2 regions of the Burkholderia torrens genome follow, and region 2 is predicted to be linked to the other one. Evidence: predicted binding sites of a transcription regulator. Region 2 holds the regulator's gene; the other holds the start of a gene.
What was found. The regulator LexA, encoded in region 2, represses DNA repair genes until DNA is damaged. The targets are predictions, from matches to a motif close to ACTGTATNNNNATACAGT.
Positions count from the first base shown of each region.

Region 1 (5,979 bases), 1.2 Mb from region 2:
GTCGTTGAACGACGTGACGAGCGGCTCGATCTCGGGCGGCGCGCGCTGTGCCTCGACGGGCGACAGGTCGTCGGGCCGCCGCGCGCGGATGTGCGCCTGCAGCGCGTTGAGCGGCGCGAGCCCGCGCGACAGCCCGAACCACACGAGCAGGATCGCGAGCGGCAGGATCACGAATTGCGGCAGGATCACGCCCTTGATGATGTCGTTCGCGAGCGCGTTGCGCTTGTCGAGCGTCTCGCCGACCTGCACGAGCACGGGCTGCGTGTCGCCCGATTGCGGCAGTGCGACCGTCGTATACGCGACGCGCACGTCGTTGCCGCGCAGCAGGTCGTCGCGGAACACGACGACGCCCGGCGGCGGGCGGTCCTCGTCGCGCGGCAGCGGCATGTCGGCTTCGCCCGCGACCAGTTCGCCGCGGGTGCCGAGCACCTGGAAGTAAACACTGTCGACGTTGTCCGCGCGCAGGAAGTCGCGCGTCTGTTCCGGCAGCGTCAGCTCGGCCACGCCGTTTACCGGATGAATCTGCCGGGCGAGCACGTACGCATTGGTTTCGAGCGCACGGTCGAACGGGCTGTTCGCGATCGTCTTCGCGACGAGGTAGGTGACGGCGATGCTCATCGGCCACAGCAGCAGCAGCGGCGCGAGCATCCAGTCGAGGATTTCGCCGAACAGCGAGCGCGGGCGCGGCGCCTCGGGCGATTCGGTTTCGTCGGGCGGCGCGAACGGGTTTTCGTAGCGCGCGTCGCGTGCATCGTCGGCGGCCGACGACGGCGCGCCGGTCGGGTGGCGGGAGTGGGCCGGCGTGGCCATCGCGGCGACGCCCGGTGTCAGCGCAGCGGCGTGCCGGCCACCGCGGGCTGGGGCGCTGCCGTGTCGGCGGGCGCGGCGGGCGCGACCTTCTCGAGGCAATAGCCGAGGCCGCGCACGGTCGAGATCCGCACGCCGCTCGGTTCGATCTTCTTGCGCAGCCGGTGCACGTAGACCTCGATCGCGTTGTTGCTGACTTCCTCGCCCCATTCGCACAGGTGATCGACGAGCTGTTCCTTCGACACGAGCCGGCCGATCCGCTGCAGCAGCACTTCGAGCAGCCCGAGTTCGCGCGCGGAGAGATCGAGCACGTGGTCGTTCGCATACGCGATGCGGCCGACCTGGTCGAACGCGAGCGAGCCGTGGCGCACGACGGTCGGGCCGCCGCCCGCGCCGCGCCGCGTCAGCGCGCGCACGCGCGCCTCGAGCTCGTTGAGCGCGAACGGCTTGGCCATGTAGTCGTCGGCGCCGAGGTCGAGCCCCTTCACGCGTTCGTCGACGCTGTCAGCGGCGGTCAGGATCAGCACGGGGAGGTTGGAATTGCGCGCGCGCAGGCGCTTGAGCACCTCGAGCCCGGACATTTTCGGCAGGCCGAGATCGAGGATCAGCAGGTCGAAAGTCTGCATCGACAGCGCCGTGTCGGCATCGACGCCGCTCTTCACGTGGTCGACGGCATAGCCCGATTGGCGGAGTGACCGGGTGAGGCCGTCCGCGAGTATGCTGTCATCTTCGGCGATGAGGATTCGCATGTTGCTGACCGATGGCCGGCGGGGCGTTTGCGCCGGTGCGGCTGTCTCCGGAGTGATTCGTGTACAACGCCCGCATTGCGGGCTTGCATAAAACACTGTTTTTTTATACAGTGTCTGCATTCGGCGGCGCTTGAAAGCGGGCGCGCCTTTCACAGACGCTGCTCATCATAGCAAAGGACGATTCATGGAAGATAGCAAGAAGGGCTCCGGGATGACCGCCGAGAAGAGCAAGGCGCTGGCGGCCGCACTCGCGCAGATCGAGAAGCAGTTCGGCAAAGGGTCGATCATGCGGATGGGCGACGGCGAGGCGACCGAGAATATCCAGGTCGTCTCCACGGGCTCGCTGGGTCTTGATATCGCACTGGGCGTCGGCGGCCTGCCGCGCGGCCGGGTGGTCGAGATCTACGGTCCGGAATCGTCGGGTAAAACCACGCTCACGCTGCAGGTCATCGCCGAACTGCAGAAGCTGGGCGGCACCGCAGCGTTCATCGACGCCGAGCACGCGCTCGACGTTCAATATGCAGCGAAGCTCGGCGTGAACGTGCCGGAGCTGCTGATCTCGCAGCCGGACACCGGCGAGCAGGCGCTCGAAATCACCGACGCGCTGGTGCGCTCGGGCTCGATCGACATGATCGTCATCGACTCGGTCGCGGCGCTCGTGCCGAAGGCCGAAATCGAAGGCGAGATGGGCGATTCGCTGCCGGGTCTGCAGGCCCGCCTGATGTCGCAGGCGCTGCGCAAGCTGACCGGCACGATCAAGCGCACGAACTGCCTCGTGATCTTCATCAACCAGATCCGGATGAAGATCGGCGTGATGTTCGGCAACCCGGAAACCACGACGGGCGGCAACGCGCTGAAGTTCTATTCGTCGGTGCGTCTCGACATCCGCCGGATCGGCTCGATCAAGAAGAACGACGAGGTGATCGGCAACGAAACCCGCGTGAAGGTCGTCAAGAACAAGGTGTCGCCGCCGTTCCGCGAAGCGATCTTCGACATCCTGTATGGCGAAGGCATTTCGCGTCAGGGCGAGATCATCGATCTCGGCGTGCAGGCGAAGATCGTCGACAAGGCGGGCGCCTGGTACAGCTACAACGGCGAGAAGATCGGCCAGGGCAAGGACAACGCGCGTGAATTCCTGCGCGAAAATCCGGAAATCGCGCGCGAGATCGAGAACCGCATCCGCGAATCGCTCGGCGTCGTCAGCATGCCCGATGGCGTAGCCAACGAAGCCGAGGCGCTGGACGAAGAAGAGTGATGGTGGTGCGCCGAGGTCAGGCTGGCGAGCCGGTGGAGAGCGATGCGCCCGAAGCGGCGGGTCGCTCCGGCCGGCGAGCCGGATCCTCGGGCGCCGACCGGCGGAGCGCTGGCAGCCATGCCGCGAACCGCACCGCGACGAGGGCATCCGACGATGCCCTCGTTTCGTTTGAGATTGTCGCGCCGGACGATCCGTTCGACGACGACGAATCGTTCGACGCGCACGACCGCTCCCGCCGTCGCGTGTCCGGTGTCCGCTTCCCCGGCGATCGCGCAGCCGATGCGTCGGCGCCGGCAACGGAAGACGTCTATACACGCAGCAGCCAGCATCCGCGCCGCACGCGCCGTGCATCCGGCGCTGCTTCCAGTCCTTCATCCGGCGACACGCCGGGCGCTACCGAACGCAAATCGTCGAAACCGCCACGGTCATTGAAGGGCCGCGCGCTCGGCTACCTGTCGAGGCGTGAATACAGTCGCGCGGAACTCGCGCGCAAGCTCGCGCCTTACATCGGCGAAGACGAATCCGTCGAACCGGTGCTCGATGCGCTGGAGCAGGAGGGCTGGCTGTCCGACGCACGCTTCGCCGAGAGCCTCGTGCATCGCCGCGCGTCGCGTGTCGGCGCCGCGCGCATCGTCAGCGAGCTGAAGCGTCATGCAGTCGGCGACACGCTCGTCGAGGAGGTGAACGCCCAGCTGCGCGAGACCGAATGGGCCCGCGCGCAGGCCGTCTGGCGCAAGAAATTCGGTGCACTGCCGCAAACGCCGGCCGAGCGTGCGAAGCAGGCGCGCTTTCTCGCCGCGCGCGGCTTCTCGAGCGCGACCATCGTGAAGTTGCTGAAGGTCGGCGACGATTTTCCGATCGACGACTGACCGGCCCGGTCGCGCGCGTGGCGCGCGATTTTGCTGCAATGCAACTGCCTCCGGACAGGCGGGAATACCCGCCGTCGCGTCAAACTGTCTCAAATACCCAATATGCTAAAATCCGTGGGTTTTCCTCTTCGGCCTCAACCTCCAGCATGCCGCTATCCGAGCCCGTGCCCCGTCAGTTGCGACATCGACGCGCAATCCGAGCGGAAGCTTACGAGCGCGGCGACGGCTTGTGGGACATCGAAGCCTGCCTGACCGACCACAAGCCGCGCGATGTCGCGCTTGCGTCGGGCATCCGGCCCCAAGGCCTGCCGATCCACGAACTCTGGCTGCGCGTGACTATCGATCGTGAACTCAATGTCGTCGACGCCGAAGCGTCTTCGGAATGGGTGCCCTATCCCGGTCACTGTCAATCCGCCCCCCCTGCCTACCGGGCCCTCATCGGGCTCAATCTCTTCCGCAATTTCCGCCGCAACGCGAACCGGCTGCTCGCCGGCGTCGCAGGCTGCTCCCATCTCACCGAACTGTGCGCCGTGCTGCCGACGGCAGCGATCCAGGCGTTCGCCGGTGACGTGTGGAACGTGCGCGAGGAGGGCGGCGAAGGGCCGGATCACGACGGCGCGCACGCCGAACCGCCTTTCCAGCTCGGCCGCTGCCGCGCGCTGCGGTTCGACGGCGAGGTCGTGCGGCAGTACTACCCGCGCTGGTATGGCCCGATTCGGCCGGATATGCCCGGTGATGGCAGCACGAAGGAATGAACGGAAATCATTCGAAGAAGCGTCTTAAGCGACTTTTCATCCAACTCTCAGACTGAAGGGAATCACGCATGAAGATTCACGAGTACCAGGGTAAGGAAATCCTGCGGAAATTCGGAGTCGCGGTACCGCGCGGCAAGCCGGCGTTCTCGGTTGACGAAGCCGTCAAGGTGGCGGAAGAGCTCGGCGGCCCGGTATGGGTCGTGAAGGCTCAGATCCACGCGGGTGGCCGTGGCAAGGGCGGCGGCGTGAAGGTGGCGAAGTCGATCGAGCAGGTCCGCGAATACGCGAACCAGATCCTCGGCATGCAGCTCGTCACGCATCAGACCGGTCCGGAAGGCCAGAAGGTCAACCGCCTGATGATCGAAGAAGGCGCCGACATCAAGCAGGAACTGTATGTCAGCCTCGTCGTCGACCGCATCTCGCAGAAGATCGTGCTGATGGGTTCGAGCGAAGGCGGCATGGACATCGAAGAAGTCGCCGAGAAGCACCCGGAACTGATCCACAAGGTCATCGTCGAGCCGTCGACGGGCCTGCTGGACGCGCAGGCCGACGACCTCGCCGCGAAGATCGGCGTGCCGGCCGCTTCGATTCCGCAAGCACGCGCGATCCTGCAAGGCCTGTACAAGGCATTCTGGGAAACCGACGCATCGCTGGCTGAAATCAACCCGCTGAACGTCTCCGGCGACGGTAAGGTCATCGCACTCGACGCGAAGTTCAACTTCGACTCGAACGCGCTGTTCCGCCATCCGGAAATCGTCGCGTACCGCGATCTGGACGAAGAAGATCCGGCTGAAATCGAAGCGTCGAAGTTCGACCTCGCGTACATCTCGCTCGACGGCAACATCGGCTGTCTCGTGAACGGCGCAGGCCTCGCGATGGCGACGATGGACACGATCAAGCTGTTCGGCGGCGAGCCGGCGAACTTCCTGGACGTCGGCGGTGGTGCGACGACCGAGAAGGTCACGGAAGCGTTCAAGCTGATGCTGAAGAACCCGGATCTGAAGGCGATCCTCGTGAACATCTTCGGCGGCATCATGCGCTGCGACGTGATCGCGGAAGGCGTGATTGCCGGTTCGAAGGCCGTGAACCTGAACGTGCCGCTCGTCGTGCGCATGAAGGGCACGAACGAGGACCTCGGCAAGAAGATGCTGGCCGATTCGGGCCTGCCGATCATCTCGGCGGACAGCATGGAAGAAGCTGCGCAGAAGGTCGTCGCGGCAGCCGCAGGCAAGTAAAGCGCGCGCTAATGAACACGCATGGCGGCGCGGTTCATACGCGACGCCAATCGAACAGAGGTCAAAATACATGTCGATTCTGATCAACAAGGACACGAAGGTCATCACGCAGGGCATTACCGGCAAAACCGGTCAGTTCCATACGCGCGCCTGCCGTGAGTACGCAAACGGCCGCGAAGCATTCGTCGCGGGCGTGAACCCGAAGAAGGCCGGCGAAGACTTCGAAGGCATTCCGATCTACGCAAGCGTCAAGGAAGCGAAGGCAGAAACCGGCGCGACCGTGTCGGTCATCTACGTTCCGCCGGCAGG
Region 1 is NZ_OZ480211.1:2,946,065-2,952,043, reverse strand. Features, by position in the region: gene AC5LXX_RS13675 (sensor histidine kinase) at 1-810, opposite strand, end outside; gene AC5LXX_RS13670 (response regulator transcription factor) at 828-1,556, opposite strand; gene recA (recombinase RecA) at 1,741-2,811, shown strand; gene recX (recombination regulator RecX) at 2,811-3,680, shown strand; gene AC5LXX_RS13655 (DUF2889 domain-containing protein) at 3,827-4,435, shown strand; gene sucC (ADP-forming succinate--CoA ligase subunit beta) at 4,504-5,670, shown strand; gene sucD (succinate--CoA ligase subunit alpha) at 5,741-5,979, shown strand, end outside.
Region 1: a site for LexA is predicted at 1,651-1,668, ahead of recA (recombinase RecA). Genes of this name have one in related genera too.

Region 2 (5,979 bases):
AGGATCTCGACGTGCAGCGGCATCGTGTCGGTCTGGCCGCGGATATGGCCCGATACCACCGACACCGCGCCGAATTCGCCCATCGCGCGCGCATTGCACAGGATCACGCCGTACAGCAGGCCCCACTTCACGTTCGGCAGTGTCACGCGGCGGAAGATCTGCCAGCCCGACGCGCCGAGCACGCGCGCGGCTTCCTCCTCGTCGGTGCCTTGCGCCTGCATCAGCGGAATCAGCTCGCGCGCGACGAACGGGAACGTGACGAAGATCGTCGCGAGCACGATGCCCGGCACCGCGAAGATGATCTGCACGTCGTGATCCTGCAGCCACGGCCCGAACCAGCCCTGCGCGCCGAACAGCAGCACGTACACGAGGCCCGAGATCACCGGCGACACCGAGAACGGCAGATCGATCAGCGTCGTGAGCAGCGCCTTGCCGCGGAATTCGAACTTCGCGATCGCCCACGACGCGCACACGCCGAACACGAGGTTCAGCGGCACGGCGATCACGGCGACGGTCAGCGTCAGCTTGATCGCCGACCACGCGTCGGGATCGGCCAGCGATTCGAGATAGAAGCCGACGCCCTTGCGCAGCGCCTCGACGAACACCGCGGCGAGCGGCACGACGAGGAAGAACGCGAGGAACACCAGCGCGATGCCCGTGAGCAGCCAGCGCACGACGCGCGACTCGCTGACGGGGTCAAGCCGTTTCGTGGCACGCACGGCCGGCGAGGGGGTTTTCAGCACGACGGTGGCCTCCTGGCTCATTGCTGGCCTCCTGCTGCGACGGCGGTGACGGTGGCGGGCGCGGGGCCGCTTGCGCCCTTGCTCGTCCTGCGCTGCAGATACCACTGCAGCGTGTTGATCAGCAGCAGCATCAGGAACGACACGACCAGCATCACGACAGCCAGCGCGGTCGCGCCCGCGTAGTCGTACTGTTCGAGCTTCGTGATGATCAGCAGCGACGTGATCTCGGATTTCATCGGCACGTTGCCGGCGATGAAGATCACCGAGCCGTATTCGCCGAGCGCACGCGCGAACGAGAGCGCGAACCCGGTGAGGAGCGCCGGCAGCACGGCCGGCAGCACGACGCGGCGGAACGTCAGCCAGCGCGATGCGCCGAGGCACGCGGCCGCTTCTTCCTGCTCGCGCTCGAAATCCTCGAGCACCGGCTGCACGGTGCGCACCACGAACGGCAGCCCGATGAAGGTCAGCGCGACGAGCACGCCGGCCGGCGTGAACGCGATCTTGATGCCGAGCGGCGCGAGATACTGGCCGACCCAGCCGTTGGTCGCGTAGACGGCCGCGAGCGAGATGCCGGCGACCGACGTCGGCAGCGCGAACGGCAGGTCGACGATCGCATCGACGAGGCGCTTGAACGGGAACGTGTAGCGCACGAGCACCCACGCGACGAGGAAGCCGAACACCGCGTTGATCAGCGCGCCGCCGAGCGCGGCCGAGAACGTCAGCCGGTACGACGCGAGCACGCGCGGCGACGTGACGGCGGTGACGAACTGGTCCCACGACAGCGTCGCGGTCTTCAGGAACGTGGCGGCGAGCGGGATCAGCACCACGAGGCTCAAATAGGCCACCGTGATGCCGAGTGTCACGCCGAAGCCGGGCAGCGCGCTCGGCTTGCGAAAGGTGTACGTCGTCATCGGATGCTCTTGCTGGGTCGATGCTGCTCATGGGTCCGACGCAAACGCCGGCGCAGTGCTTCGCGCCGGCGGACCGTCGGGGATGCGGCGCGCTGCGTGGCGCGCCGCTGTCGTTATGGCGTTACTGCGGCTTGTAGATCGAGTCGAACACGCCGCCGTCCGCGAAATGCGTCTTCTGTGCGTTCGTCCAGCCGCCGAACGTGTCGTCGACCGTGTACAGCTTCAGCTTCGGGAACTGCTTCGTCAGTTCCGCCGGCACGTTCTTCGAACGCGGACGGTAGTAGTTGCGCGCCGCGATCTCCTGGCCCTGCGGGCTGTACAGGAAGTTCAGGTACGCTTCGGCCAGCTTGCGCGTGCCCTTCTTGTCGACCACCTTGTCGACCACCGCGACGGGCGGCTCGGCCAGGATGCTCACCGACGGCACGACGATCTCGAACTTGTCGGTACCGAACTCCTTCACCGACAGGAACGCCTCGTTCTCCCATGCGATCAGCACGTCGCCGATCCCGCGCTGAACGAAGCTCGTCGTCGCGCCTCGCGCGCCCGAATCGAGCACGCCTGCGTTCTTGTAGAGCTTCGTGACGAATTCCTTCGCCGTCTGCTCGTTGCCGCCCGGCTTGTGTACTGCGTACGCCCATGCGGCCAGGTAGTTCCAGCGCGCCCCGCCCGACGTCTTCGGGTTCGGCGTGACGATCGAGATGCCCGGCTTGGTCAGGTCGTCCCAGTCCTTGATCCCCTTCGGATTGCCCTTGCGCACCAGGAACACGATCGTCGACGTGTACGGCGACGCGTTGTCGGGCAGGCGCTTCTGCCAGTCCTTGTTCACGAGGCCCTTGTTCGCGATCGCATCGATGTCGTACGCGAGCGCCAGCGTGACGACGTCGGCCTGCAGGCCATCGAGCACCGAGCGCGCCTGGGCACCCGAGCCGCCGTGCGACTGCTTGAAGTTGACGGTCTCGCCCGTCTTCGCCTTCCACTCCTTGCCGAACGCCTGGTTGAAGTCCTGATACAGCTCGCGCGTCGGGTCGTACGACACGTTCAGGAACGTCGTATCGGCCTGGGCATGCGTCGCGACGCCCAGCGCCGCCGCCGCGCCCAGCGCGAGTGTTGCGATCAGGCGGCCCACTCCGCCCACCAGCCCCGTATTGCGCTTCGCCATCCTTGGTTCTCCAGTGTTGTCGGTATTGCGATGTCGGGCCAGTCTAACGAACGGGTTACATGATTAAAAATAATCGTTCCTTATTTTTTAATACTCAAAAGTGCTAACGCAGACGGGATGGATGGTTGCGGCAGATAAACCGCCGTCCGGACGTCGCGAAATCACGTCGGAACCGGCGCGATCACGTCGAACCTCAAGTAACGCTTGAAATTCGCGAAGTACTGTATAAAAATACAGCTCACTGTCTATCCATACAGTTCAGCCATGACCAAACTCACCGCCCGTCAGCAGCAAGTGTTCGACTTGATCCGTCGCGCGATCGAGCGCTCCGGATTCCCGCCCACCCGCGCCGAGATCGCGGCCGAACTGGGCTTCAGCTCGCCGAATGCGGCCGAGGAGCACCTGCGTGCGCTGGCACGCAAGGGCGTGATCGAGCTGGCTGCCGGCGCGTCGCGCGGCATCCGCCTGCTCGGCATCGAAGACGCCCCGCACCAGTTCACGCTGCCGCATGCCGGCCTGATGCAGCTGTCGCTGCCGCTCGTCGGCCGCGTCGCGGCCGGTAGCCCGATCCTGGCGCAGGAGCACATCTCGCAGCACTATGCGTGCGATCCTGCGCTGTTCACGAGCAAGCCCGACTACCTGCTGAAGGTGCGCGGCCTGTCGATGCGCGACGCCGGCATTCTCGACGGCGACCTCCTCGCCGTGCAGAAACGCACGGAAGCGAAGGACGGCCAGATCATCGTCGCGCGTCTGGGCGACGACGTCACGGTCAAGCGCCTGATGCGCCGGCCTGGCGGTCTCGAGCTGATCGCGGAGAACCCGGATTACGAAAACATCTTCGTCAAGGCCGGCAGCGCGGAATTCGCGCTGGAAGGCATCGCCGTCGGGCTGATCCGCTCGGGCGAACTCTGACATTCCGTCTCGCTAGGAGAACATCATGGAACGCCTTGCCCGCCTGCTGCCTTTCCGTCAATTCGGTCGCCTGCGTCATCTGCGCGGCCGTACGCCCTGCGCTCCGCTGTCCGCAGCCGCGCCCGTGCAAGAAGAAGTCGCAGTCGAACGGCAGGCGTCCCTGCTGCCGTCGGCGCTCCCCGCGTTCGCGCGGGTATCGCTGAACGCCGGCCTGAATCATGCGGAACCCGCGCGCCGCGCGCCGGTACGCGTCTATCACGGCCGTTCGCGCCTGATCATGGTCGGCACGATCGATGCCGTATGCCGGATGATCGACCGCTGCATCGCCGAGGAACGATCGGCTACGCCCGGCGGTCTCTGATTGCGGAACATCCCCGCACCGGAGGCAACGTGACTGGATCTTCGGGCCGCGCATGGCGGCTCAAGCCCCTGCTGATCGTCGTGCTGGCCGTCGCCGTCATGGTGGCGATCGGCTATGCGTACGCGTCACCGTACGTCGCGCTCGGTCGCCTGAAATCGGCGATCGACGCGCGCGATGCGCAGGCCATCAGCGAATATGTCGATTTCCCGTCGCTGCGCATCAGCCTGAAGCAGCAAGTCACGGAAGAGTTGATGCGCCGGATCGACGCGGTAAAGAAGAACAATCCGTTCGCGGTGATCGGCGCGCTGATCGGGTCCGCGCTGGTCGGGCCGCTGGTCGATGCGTACGCGACACCGGACGGCGTGGCCGCGCTGATGAGCGGAATGCCGCCGCGCGGCAATCCCGGCGAGCGTCCGCCCGAATGGTCGAATCAGCCGCAAGGCAATGCACCGGCCAACACACCAGCGGCACCGTCGGCCAGTCCGGCACCGGCAAGCGCTGCCGCTCCGGGCAACAACGCGGCAGCTGCGTCATCCCCGGCACCCACCTCTGCCGCGCCGGCCAGCGCGAACGATGCAACGCATTCACCGCATCAGCAGCAAACCAGTGCGGGATACCGGAATTTCGATGAATTCGTCGTGACGTACCAGCGCAGCGCCGACGGCACGCGCTATGCGGCGATATTTCACCGCTTCGGGCTGTTCTCGTGGAAGTTGTCCGCGATCGACCTGCACGCGTAACAGCTGCGCGCGACCCGCGCCGCTGATGCGGCACGGCGCCTGACCGGCGCCCATCGCCGGTCGGGCCGTCATCGAATCATTCGATCATTTGCCGTTCGCCATGGCGGCTTCGCGCTCGCGTGCGATTTCTTCCTTCTGCTCCTGTGCCGACGAACACGCCACCAGGATGCTGCAGTTCACGCGATCGAGCAGTTGCGTATTGCCCGACCCCATCCACCATCTCGACAGCCCGCTGCGGCATCTGTGGCCGACGACGACGAGGTCGGCCTTCAGCTCCGTCGCGAGATTCGCGATTTCGTCGATCGGATAGCCGAATGCGAAATGGCCTTCGGCCTGCACGCCGCGCTCACGCAGCCAGTTCACGCCTTCCTGCAGGATTTCCCGCGCGGTTTCCTCAAAGCGCCCGCACGCGACATCGGTCAGCAGACCTGCGCTTTGCGCAATGCTCGAACGCATGTCGACGACCGACAGCAAGTGCGTTTCAGCCTTCAGGTCCATCGCGAGATTGGCACCGCAGCGCAGTGCCTTGCGCCCTTCGAGCGTGCCGTCGTAACACAGCAAAATCTTGTTGTAGCTAGCCATGAAACCTCCCTATCGCGACAACGAGCCTACGCATTCATCATGGTGCGCCGCAATTCAGGACGCAAGGGATGGAAAACGCTGATTCGCCCCGCTCGGCTCGTGCGCGATGATGCAGTGCACGATCGGTGCGCGCATGCATCGCACCGTGCAGGCATGCCCTGAAGAGACGCAGCCGATGCACTAGAATGGCCCGTTCGTACTCCAGCGGGCCATCAATACACTGGCGCCGCGCGCTTCGGTCATGCTCGTGTGACACGCATTCGCGCGATCCGTTCGCCAGCCGGCCGCGCATCGGGCAGCCAGGTGCCCGCTTACAACGACAACATGCCCATGTCCGTCACACCGATCGAGTTTCGCAACGTCGAAAAGCGCTATGGCGACAAGCTCGTCGTCAACGGCCTGTCCTTCAACGTGCAGGCCGGCGAATGCTACGGTCTGCTCGGGCCGAACGGCGCAGGCAAGACCACCACGCTGAAAATGCTGCTCGGCCTCGCGCATCCCGATGCCGGCACCATTTCCCTGTGCGGCGAACCGGTTCCATCACGTGCGCGGCATGCACGCCAGCGCGTCG
Region 2 is NZ_OZ480211.1:1,721,783-1,727,761, reverse strand. Features, by position in the region: gene cysW (sulfate ABC transporter permease subunit CysW) at 1-764, opposite strand, end outside; gene cysT (sulfate ABC transporter permease subunit CysT) at 761-1,654, opposite strand; gene AC5LXX_RS08020 (sulfate ABC transporter substrate-binding protein) at 1,776-2,813, opposite strand; gene lexA (transcriptional repressor LexA) at 3,078-3,725, shown strand; gene AC5LXX_RS08010 (hypothetical protein) at 3,751-4,086, shown strand; gene AC5LXX_RS08005 (DUF2939 domain-containing protein) at 4,116-4,826, shown strand; gene AC5LXX_RS08000 (universal stress protein) at 4,911-5,408, opposite strand; gene nodI (nodulation factor ABC transporter ATP-binding protein NodI) at 5,739-5,979, shown strand, end outside.